DNA from 3 places in the Bradyrhizobium sp. USDA 376 genome. Region 2 is predicted to be linked to each of the others. Evidence: riboswitches for the same ligand, from Rfam matches in the RefSeq annotation. Region 2 holds a riboswitch; each other region holds the start of a gene.
What was found. A riboswitch is a leader RNA that binds a small molecule or an ion and turns the genes downstream of it on or off. The one in region 2 is predicted to bind cobalamin.
Positions count from the first base shown of each region.

Region 1: it holds a riboswitch for cobalamin, as region 2 does, so the genes downstream of both, ACVJ19_RS23590 (energy-coupling factor ABC transporter permease) here and metE (5-methyltetrahydropteroyltriglutamate--homocysteine S-methyltransferase) in region 2, are expected to answer to the same signal.
Region 3: it holds a riboswitch for cobalamin, as region 2 does, so the genes downstream of both, ACVJ19_RS10195 (ribonucleoside-diphosphate reductase subunit alpha) here and metE (5-methyltetrahydropteroyltriglutamate--homocysteine S-methyltransferase) in region 2, are expected to answer to the same signal.

Region 1 is NZ_JBSSGN010000001.1:5,054,916-5,058,574, forward strand. Features, by position in the region: gene ACVJ19_RS23580 (cobyrinate a,c-diamide synthase) at 1-488, shown strand, start outside; gene cobA (uroporphyrinogen-III C-methyltransferase) at 485-1,216, shown strand; cobalamin riboswitch at 1,262-1,481, shown strand; gene ACVJ19_RS23590 (energy-coupling factor ABC transporter permease) at 1,519-2,196, shown strand; gene cobF (precorrin-6A synthase (deacetylating)) at 2,236-2,985, shown strand; gene cobT (nicotinate-nucleotide--dimethylbenzimidazole phosphoribosyltransferase) at 2,996-3,659, shown strand, end outside.
Region 2 is NZ_JBSSGN010000001.1:9,189,770-9,193,428, forward strand. Features, by position in the region: gene metE (5-methyltetrahydropteroyltriglutamate--homocysteine S-methyltransferase) at 146-2,491, opposite strand; cobalamin riboswitch at 2,593-2,794, opposite strand; gene ACVJ19_RS43190 (hypothetical protein) at 3,146-3,436, shown strand.
Region 3 is NZ_JBSSGN010000001.1:2,183,307-2,186,965, forward strand. Features, by position in the region: gene ACVJ19_RS10190 (ribonucleotide-diphosphate reductase subunit beta) at 1-383, opposite strand, end outside; gene ACVJ19_RS10195 (ribonucleoside-diphosphate reductase subunit alpha) at 374-2,317, opposite strand; cobalamin riboswitch at 2,422-2,592, opposite strand; partial or broken gene ACVJ19_RS10200 (transposase) at 2,718-2,864, opposite strand; gene ACVJ19_RS10205 (GNAT family N-acetyltransferase) at 3,300-3,659, opposite strand, start outside.

The DNA of each region.
Region 1 (3,659 bases), 4.1 Mb from region 2:
CATTCTCGCCGCTCGCAGATGAAGTGCCCGACTCGAGCGCCGACGTCTGCTGGCTGCCGGGCGGGTATCCCGAGCTTCACGCGGGAAAGATCGCGGCCAATGCGCGCTTTCGCAGCGGCTTGCGCGCCTTCGCCGAGATGCGTCCGGTGCACGGCGAGTGCGGAGGCTATATGGTGCTGGGCGCAGGCCTGACCGACGCCGACGGCATCCGCCATGAGATGACGGGCCTGCTTGGCCTGGAGACGAGCTTTGCCAAGCGCCGCATGCATCTGGGCTATCGTCTTGCCACCCTCGCGGTGCCGATGCCGGGGCATCAGGCGGGCGCACGCCTGCGCGGTCATGAGTTCCACTATTCGACCATCCTTGCCCAACCCGATACGCCGCTGGCGGTCGTGCATGATGCAACGGGCGCGGTCATTGCCGAGACCGGCTCGCAGCGCGGCCGTGCCACCGGCACATTCTTCCATCTGATCGCGGAGGACCGGTGAGCGGTTTCGTCTCCTTCATCTCCGCCGGCCCCGGCGATCCCGAGCTCCTCACCGTGAAGGGCGCCGCGCTGCTGCGCGAGGCCGATGTCGTGCTCTATGACGACCTCGCCTCCGGCGCGATCCTTGATCTCGCCCGGCCCGGCGCCAATCTCGTCGCGGTGGGAAAGCGGGCAGGGCGTCCTTCGACCAAGCAGCACCATGTCAATCGTCTGCTGGTCGACTACGCCGCAACCGGCGTGCGCGTCGTTCGCTTGAAGTCCGGCGACGCCGGCATATTCGGCCGGCTCGAGGAGGAGATCGAGACGTTGCGCGAAGCCGGCATCGGCTACGAGATCGTTCCCGGCGTCACCTCGGCCTGCGTCGCCGCGGCCCAAGCCGGCATTCCGCTGACCCGACGGCACACCTCACGCCGAGTCCAGTTCGTCACCGGGGCCGATGTCACCGGCGAGCTGCCGCCCAACCTGAACTGGGCGGCGCTGGCCGATCCTGAAGCGACTACCGTTGTCTATATGGGCCGGCGCACCTTTCCGGCGCTTGCCGCAAAATTGATCGCCCACGGCCTCGCTCCAACCACCCCGGCGCTGTTCGCCGAATCCCTCGGGCGGCCCGACGAACGGCTGGTCCGCACCACGATTGCCGAGCTTGCCGAGCAGCTTGCACGGGGCGGAGCAGCTTCGACGGCCGCCGTGATCCTGTTCGGCGCGCTGGCCGGGGAATATCCGTCATGATGGCCACTGCCGCCGTTCGCCCCTTGACGCCCGCAATGCGAAAGGGGCACACAAGAGGGGCATGGTGCTCGACGCGGCGCAAAGCGCCGGAGCATAATCGGGAATGGGGATGGGCGGACCCAGTTGCGGCGCCCAAAACCCCAGCCGCCCCCGCGACTGTAAGCGGTGAGGGGCTCCGATCAGCCACTGGGCCGCAAGGTCCGGGAAGGCCGGAGAACCCCAGTGAACCGCGAGCCAGGAGACCGGCCGTGCATGTTTTGAGGCCAAGGCCGTCGGGTGTGACGGCAGGAAGGAACTGAGCCATGCATATCGAACCCGGCGTCGTGATGGGCGCCAAGCTCGTGTTGAGTTACGCAACCGGCATCGCCGCAGGTGGCGTTGCCTTGAAGCTCGCGGCCGAGACCGTGCGCGAGCAGGGTATCGGCTCGCTCGCCGTGCGCACCCTCGCGACCACCGCGCTCGTCTTCACCTTCTTCGAGATCCTGCCGCACTTCCCGGTCGGCGTGTCCGAGGTGCACTTCATCCTCGGCTCGACCTTGTTCCTGCTGTTCGGCGCGGCGCCTGCAGCCCTCGGCCTTGCATTTGGCCTCCTGCTCCAGGGCGCGTTCTTCGAGCCCGCTGACATCCCGCAATATGGCATGAACGTCACGACGCTGCTGGTGCCGCTGTTCGGTATCCAGGCGATCGCGGCGCGGATCATTTCGCGCAACACCGCCTATGTCGATCTCAGCTATCGCCAGGCGCTGGCGCTCTCGACGACCTATCAGGCCGGCGTGATCGCCTGGGTGGCGTTCTGGGCGCTTTATGGCTCCGGCTTTGCCATGAGCAACCTCGCCAACATCGCGACGTTTGCGGCCTCCTACGCGCTGGTCATCGTGATCGAGCCGCTGGCCGATCTCGCCGTGCTGGCGCTGGCGAAGTCGTTGCGCGGTGTTACCGCGCCCGGCCTCGTCACCCCGCGCCTGCACAACGCGGCTTAAGAGACAAGGGGCGGCTGTCATGGCCGCCCCGTACGCCCGATGCTCACGCTCTCCCTGATAGGCATCGGTTGCGGTGATCCCGCGCAGCTCACGCGCGCCGCGATCCGCGCCATCAACGCGGCCGATCTCGTCCTGATCCCGCGCAAGGGAAGCGCCAAGTCCGATCTCGCGGATCTCAGGCGGACGATCTGCACAGACGTGCTCACCAACAAAGCGACGCGCATCGTTGAGTTCGACCTTCCTGTGCGTGATGCAGCCGAGGCGGACTACCGCAAGGGTGTGGATGATTGGCACGATGCCGTGGCCGCCGCGTGGTCGCAGACCATTGCAGGCCATCTCGGCGGTGACGGCAAGGTCGCGCTGCTGATCTGGGGCGATCCTTCGCTCTATGACTCCTCGCTGCGTATTGCGCGCCGGCTCGATCCCTTGCCTGACATCGAGGTCGTGCCCGGCATCACATCGATCCAGGCGCTGTGCGCGGCGCATGCGCTGCCGCTCAACGATATCGGCGAGCCCTTTCTGGTCACGACAGGCCGTCGCTTGCGCGAAGCCGGCTGGCCGCAGGGCGTCGATACGGTGGTCGTGATGCTCGACGGCGGCACCGCATTCCAGTCGCTCGATCCGGCCGGCCTGCATATCTGGTGGGGCGCCTATCTCGGCATGCCCGATCAGATCGTCATATCCGGCGCGCTCACCGACGCGGGCCCGCGCATCGTCGCTGCGCGGCAGGAGGCGCGCGAGCGGCACGGCTGGATCATGGACAGCTACATCCTCAAGCGCAGGCCGTAAGCGAGGCAGCATGCTCCCCGACTGGGTCACCCGGAAATGCCCCGAGATCTCCGCGGTCCATCGCGATGCGGCGATCGCGCGTCAGGCACAGCTCACAAAGCCGACCGGCGCGCTCGGCCGGCTCGAGCAGCTCGCGATCGAGCTCGCCGGCCTGCAAGCGAGCGAACAGCCGCGTGCCGCGCGCGTGCCCATCATCATCTTCGCCGGTGATCACGGCATCGTCGCGCAGGGCGTGTCGGCCTATCCGCAGGCCGTCACCATCGCGATGATGGCGAATTTTGCCTCGGGCGGCGCCGCGATCTCGGTGCTGGCGCGCGAGCTGGGTTCAAACCTGGAAGTCGTTGACGCCGGCACGCTGGCGGCGGCGATGCCTGATATCATCACCGACAAGCCGCGTCACGGCACGCGCGATTTCAGCGTCGAAGCTGCGCTCACGCCTGCGGAGCTGGCCTTCGCCTTCGAAGCCGGCCAGCGCGCGGTTGCGCGCGCCGAGGCTAGCCGGCCTGACCTTCTGATCTTCGGCGAGATGGGCATTGGCAACACCACGACCTCCGCGGCGATTGCGGCGAGCCTGCTCGGCATCAGTGCCGAGGAGATCGCAGGCAGCGGCACCGGTGTCGACGCCGCCGGTCGCGCGCACAAGGCGCGCGTGATCGATGCCGCGATTGCGCGCC
Region 2 (3,659 bases):
ACCATCTTTTCTCCGAGACCGTACCTTCCCCGGTCCACGAAGTGGACCGGGCATTTTGTCAGCGGCAAGGATAGCCTCGATAATGTGGAAAGCGTAAATCACCATAACCCAATTAGCTTTGTCGAGAACAGACCGGAGCTCGGGATCAACGGATTTGCGGATCGGATGCAGCGCGCAGTTCGCGCGCGGCAGCGACCATGTTGGCGAGCGCAGGCCGAACCTCCTCCCATTTGCGCGTTTTTAGGCCGCAGTCCGGATTGACCCAGAGCTGAGAATCCTGCAAGCGCGTCCGAGCTAGCACGATCAGCTCCTTCATTTCGTCCGTCTCGGGAACGCGCGGAGAGTGAATGTCGTACACGCCCGGTCCGATTTGATTTGGATATTCGTACCTCCTGAACGCATCCAGCAGCTCCATTTTCGATCGCGACGTCTCGATTGAAATGACATCCGCATCCATTGCAGCGATCGCACCGATGATGTCGTTAAACTCTGAGTAGCACATATGTGTATGGATTTGCGTTTGATCGGTAACGCCCGATGAGCAGATGCGGAAGCAATCTCCGGCCCAATCGAGATATGCCTTCCAGTCCGACCGGCGCAATGGCAATCCTTCGCGAAGTGCAGCTTCGTCGATCTGTATCATCGCCGCACCGGCATTCTCGAGATCGCGGACTTCATCGCGCATCGCGAGCGCAAGCTGACGGCAGACCTCGCTTCTAGGAATATCATCGCGAACAAACGACCAGTTCAGGATCGTCACCGGTCCGGTCAACATCGCCTTCATCGGCTTACTAGTTAGTGATTGCGCGTAGCGCCACCATTCCACGGTGATCGGCTTCGGCCGCACTACATCGCCAAACAGGATCGGGGGCCTAACGCAGCGCGAACCATAGGACTGAACCCATCCATTCCTTGTAAATGCGAAGCCGGCGAGTTGCTCGCTGAAGTACTGCACCATGTCATTACGCTCGAATTCGCCATGAACGAGGACGTCAAGACCGATGTCCTCCTGCCAACGTACGGCGCGGGCTATCTCCTCTTTGAGGAACCTGTCGTATTGCTCCTCGCTCATCGCACCTCGCGCATGCGCCGCGCGAGCATTTCGCACCGCTGTGGTCTGCGGAAACGATCCTATCGTCGTGGTGGGAAAAGCCGGTAGTCCAAAGCGTTCCCTTTGGATCTCGGAACGACGGGCAAACGGGGTGGCGCGCTGGCGCATCGTCTGATCGATCGCCCTCATTCGGACAGCGACGTTGGCATTATGGATCTTCGGCGAGGTCCGGCGGGCAGTCGCAGCGCATTCCGACTCGGCAAGAGCTAGCCCAACATTCTGGTCGCCTGCGAGTACCCGCGCCAGGATCGCAAGCTCACGCATCTTCTGAACCGAGAAAGCAAGCCAGCTCTTGACGTCGGACGCGAGCCCGGTCTCGAGTTCAACATCGACCGGCACGTGAAGCAGCGAGCAGGATGGAGCGAGCTGTACACGGTGCCTGCCAAGCTTCGCAATCGAGGGCTTCAGCCGCTGACGGAGCGACGGCAAGTTCGACCGCCACACATTCCGGCCGTCGATGACACCGAGCGACATGACGAGATCACTTCGGCCGTCAGCAACGATCTGATCCAATAGTTCTGGCGCTCGAACCAAATCGACGTGCAGACCGGAAATTGGCAGGCTCAAGGCAGTATCCAGATTGTCGCCTAGGGCGCCGAAATAGCTCGCAAGCATGATCTTGATAGCGGGTCCCTCCTTTGCGAACCGGTTATAGGCGTGCAGCAACGAATTTCGCGCCGCCTCATCCAGATCAAGGACCAGGCAGGGCTCGTCAAACTGAACCCAACTTGCCCCTCGTTTGGCTAATTCATGCAGAAGGTCGATATAGACGGGTATCAGATCATCGAGGAGAGAGAGGGGCTGGAACGCACTATCGGTACTCTTGCCGAGCTTTAAAAATGTGACCGGCCCGATCAGGACAGGGCGGGTCTGAAAGCCAAGAGCCCTCGCTTCCTCATACTCTTCGACGGGTTTGCGAGAGCACAGTCTGAACGCCTGTCCCCGGTAAAACTCAGGAACCATGTAGTGGTAGTTGGTATCGAACCACTTGGTCATTTCCTGCGCGGGCACGCCAGATCCCCGCGGGCTCTGGGCGCAACTCGCATCCTGCTCGCCGCATTGCGATCCGCGGGCCATGGCGAAGTACGTTTGGAGCGAAACGGATTCTCCGTTCGCGGCGTAGATCTCCGGGATTGCGCCAACCATGACGCTTGTATCGAGCACCTGATCATACAGCGAGAAGTCGTTTGACGGAATGATCGTGACGCCGAGCGATTTTTGACGAGCCCAGTTCGCTGCGCGTAGGCCGAATGCGTCTTCGTGCAACTGCTGTTCACTAATCTTTCCAGCCCAGTAGCTTTCTAGAGCGAGCTTGAGCTCACGCCTTGGGCCGATGCGTGGCGTTCCGAGCGTAGCAACTGGAAGAGAGAGAGGAGACATAGCGTTAACCCCTGTTGGGGACAAAGGCCATGGCGGACGCAGGCAGGAGAAGTCGCGCGTGCGACGGCTGCTTGGCGCACCACCGAGACACCCCGCCCGTGGACCAATATATTGTCGGGGCCGGTCTCCTGGCTTGCTGGTCATCGCTGCTGTCCGGCCTTCCCGAAGCCGTGCAGGCTTCAGCGACATCGTCGGACAGCGGCTCGCCGCTCACAGTTGCGGGGGCAGAGCCGGCATTTGCACCGGCTTCCCTCTTAGCTCCGGATCAATGGGAACCGGAGAACCTCGACGACTTGGATTATCGGCAGGAGAACTCTTCCGTCAACCTCTCAGATTATGTGCAAGCTAATCTGCGACATCCGCTAGCCGAATGACCGTGCATCTCTGTGACTTCACCATCTAGAAACATTCTCTCATCAGAGATGTCATAATCAGACATATCCTTCTCAGATGCCGGATAAGCATCGGAGCTGCCTTGAGGCGGAGCCGCACGCTAAATTGATGAAAGGGACAGAAGCAGCCTGCCGGCGGGAGTACCGACGTTATATCAGAGCGCTTTCAATGCGGCTTTGCGATTTCCAGAGGTTCGCCCAGCACCTCAGCTAGCCAGCTCTTCGCTCAACTAAAGGATCTGCGGCGAATAGGCCAAGGCACGTGGCGAAATTTAGCAACTGGCGAGGGGTTGATTTGCGTGCCACCCAGACTTCAGAGCTGGGATCAAGCCGGCTTGGTGCTTGGCAATCACGCAGCTCGAACGCGGGCGGCACGATAGCGAACCACACAGCTCAATGGCGGCAAACCCACTTCCGTCCACAGGCATCCGGCATCGAGGCGTTCAACTCTTCTGCTAAATATCCGGTGCGGGACATGGATGCACAAGCTGCGGCGGATACGCCAAACAGAAACATCGAAAACATGCAAAGGTCGGAAAGTCGACAAGAGTGACACAAACTCCGTGAAATTTTCCGCCTATTGCCTGGCACGAAGAATGCAGACCCTCGGAATGCCCAGTCTCCTCCTCTGGGCAGGTCCAGCTCAGCCAATTGACGCAGTCGCTGCCGGGGAAGTTAGCTGCGCATGACATAGAGGGGAGCGCCTGCTCGCGCGGGACAGCTAGCGGGTGCATCCCCGTAAACTTCTTGCGATGGCATAGCAGGTTCGAGGTTGC
Region 3 (3,659 bases), 7.0 Mb from region 2:
AGCAGGGCATAGGCGTCGATATGAACCGTCTCCATGTTAGTGAAAGCGGCCATCATCATCTGGACGGTGAGTGGCTGGAAGATCGGAATGTACCGCTTGAAATAGTTGTCGCCGACCTCGATGTCCGACTGAGTGAAGAAACGGAAGATCTGGGTGAGCAGCGCGCGCTCGCTGTCGGTGACGCGGCCCGAAGCCCAGTCGTTGAGGTCGGCGCCGAGCGGCACCTCCTCGCCCATCCAGTGGGTCTGCTGCTGGCGCTTCCAGAACTCGTAAGCCCAGGCATAGCGATCGACGTCGTAGCTGCCGGTCGAGTCAAGGAGGCCGACGCGTCCCTTGCCGATCAACGTGCGCGGATCGGCGCGCGATAGATCGATCACTGACATGCGAGGCACTCCTCATAGTCGGTGCGCTGCCGCGCCGGCTGCTGCGTCGGCGTTGCATCCCCGGCAATCTTGCCGGCGAACGCCGCGCGCGAGATCGACTTTGATCGACAGTAGTAGAGGCTCTTCACCCCACGCTTCCACGCCGTCCAGTGCAGCATGTGGAGGTCCCACTTATCGACGTCGGCCGGCAGATAGAGGTTGATCGACTGGCTCTGGCAAATCAACGCGGCGCGGTCGGCGGCAAGCTCGACGATCCAGCGCTGGTCGATCTCGAAGGCGGTGCGAAAGATCGCTTTCTCGTGCTCCGACAGGACGTCGAGATGGGCGACCGATCCGTCGTGCGCGATGATCGACTCCCAGGTCGCCGAGGTGTCGGCGCCTTTCGCGGCCAGCACCTTAGCGAGGTGCGGATTGCGCACCGAGATGGCGCCGGATAGCGTCTTGTGGGTGTAGATGTTGGCCGGGATCGGCTCAGTGCAGGCGCTGGTGCCCCCGCAGATGATGCTGATCGAGGCGGTCGGCGCGATTGCGATCTTGTGGCTGAAGCGCGCCATCACGCCGCGTTCCAGGGCATCCGGGCACGGGCCACGCTCGCGAGCGAGCGCCACGGATGCGGCGTCGGCTTCGCGACGGAGTTTTCGGAACATGTTCAGATTGAATGACTTGGCCAAGGTACCCTCCATTGGAATGCCCTTGGCCTGGAGAAACGAGTGGAAGCCCATGACGCCGAGGCCAACGGAGCGCTCGCGCAGGGCGGCGTAGCGGGCACGCTTCATTCCGTCCGGCGCCACCGTGATGAAGTGCGTGAGCACGTTGTCTAGGAAGCGCATGACGTCCTCTATGAAGCCGGGCTCCTCATTCCACTGGTCCCAGGTCTCGAGGTTGAGCGACGACAGGCAGCAAACCGCGGTGCGCTCCTCGCCGCGATGATCGATGCCGGTCGACAGGGTAATCTCGCTGCACAGGTTGGAGGTCGAGACCTCGAGGCCGAGCTCGCGCTGGTGCTTGGGGAGCGCACGGTTCACGGTGTCGATGAACAAGAGATAAGGCTCGCCGGTCTGCAGCCGGTTCTCAAGGATGCGTTGCCACAGCTGGCGGGCGTCGATCTCGCGGACGACCTCGTTAGTCTTCGGGCTGCGCAGAGCGAATGCGGTGCCGGCGCCCACGGCACACATGAACTCGTCGGTGACGTTGATGCCGTGATGTAGGTTGAGGCTCTTGCGGTTGAAGTCACCAGACGCCTTGCGGATCTCGAGGAACTCCTCGATCTCGGGATGGTGGATATCGAGATAGACCGCCGCCGAGCCGCGCCGCAACGAGCCCTGGCTGATCGCCAGCGTGAGGCCGTCCGTGACGTGGATGAACGGGATGATGCCCGAGGTGACGCCGCCCCTCGCCTTCTCGCCGATTGAGCGAACATTACCCCAGTAGGTGCCGATGCCGCCGCCATTGGAAGCAAGCCAGACGTTCTCGTTCCAGGTGCCGACGATGCCTTCGAGCGAGTCCGACACTGAGTTAAGGAAGCACGAGATCGGAAGGCCGCGCGTCGTGCCGCCGTTGGAGAGCACCGGTGTGGCCGGCATGAACCACAGCCGAGACATCGCATCATATAGACGTTGGGCATGCGCAACATTGTCCGCGAAGGCGCAAGACACTCGGGCGAACATGTCCTGGAGGCCTTCGCCGGCGAGCAGATAGCGGTCGGTCAGCGTCAGCCTACCAAACGAGGTCAGCAGGTCGTCGCGCGACCGATCGAGCGAAAGGTCAGACGGAGTTGGCGATCGCGCGGGGGGCCTCGGCAGGGGAGCCGGCAATGCTGGGGGCTGCACAAGACACAGTTCAGGTGTGGTAGGCTTTGCCTGCGCTGAGGGCTGCCGCACACTCGGCAGCTCAATGAGATGACCATACTGATCGAAATCGTAAGACGCCGACATCGGCAACCCCGTGATATTTGGGGGCTGGGACCGTGCGGACGACTTGCGAGGGGACCGGGCAAATGTCCCCGGCTGCAAGCGACCCACCGGGCACCCCGCCCGAGGACATGGGTTCTGTCGCGGTAGGTTTCCTGGCTCGCGGGTCGCTGCGGCTGTCGGCCTTCCCAGCGCTGTCGCGCTAATGCCTCGGAATAGCCGCTGCCGACACAATGGGTTCCCCCCTAACACCGTGCCACCATATATGCGAATTTAAAACCACTACGACACCACATATAGAAGCCTTTGCCCAGACTCGTCAAGACGGCACAGTCAAGTTAACCAGTTGGAGCAGCCCCGAGGTCGAGGTTCGAAATTCGCCGAGCGCCTGTCCTGAGAGCCTCACTCAAAAAACATAGATGTCTCAAGGCCTGGCCAATCGGCGAGTTAGGAGCCTCAGATGGGCGACGAGCGGCCAGGCGAGCTCGGTAGCGGCGGAACCTTCGAAGTCTTTGCAGAGATGCCCACATCTGCCGAGCCACGCAAAGGTGCGCTCGACGACCCAGCGCCTGCGATCGGCCAAGATGTGCTCAAACCTTTGGAAGTGGCGTCGCAAATTCTCCAACAGGGGAACAGCAACCCTGGACATCCTGAATGTTGGCATCGATCGGTTCGCGGTCCGCGAATTGAGTTGGGCCGGATCGGGTTTCGGTAGCCATACGCGTCTCGCCATTCATCGCTTTCTGTGGCCTTAGATCAAAAATTGTCTGGAGCCCGACCGCAAATCGATGCAGCCGCCCGTGGCAATATCCCAGCTTAGTGGATTTGACCCCGCCAGCTCTCACATCAGACGTGCCAACTTTGCCGAAGAGACGATTGGTATGCTTTTCGCAGGCCCGGCGAGCCGCCTCACGTGCTCAGTTGTCTGGCCGCGAACATAAGCCGTCCTGACCGAACGCGGTCATGTCAGGTTATTGGCAATCAATCCTAACGGGATGAGGCGGAGCTATGCTTGAGTCTGGGTGACGAGCCGATCCGGCGGCGCGGCCTTGCTGGGTCGGAATGAAGCCGTTCGCAACATTGGCGTGAGCGGCGGCGAAGAACCGTGTTGTATCTCACCAACGACCTTGAAGCCGTGACGTTGGTAAAAGGGAATGTTTTCAGGGTTCGAACTTTCGAGGTAGGCAACAATGCCGTCCTCATCGCATCGTTGAAGGGCGTAGTTCATCAGCAACGTGCCAAGCCCTTTTCCGACCCAGTTCGGATCGACGGCAATGAGTGGCAGATACCAATGTGGCTCGTGGGGACGATGTTCGGCCATTCTCCGCCGCAAGTGTGCCATATCCTCGGTAATCTCCGGGCGCAG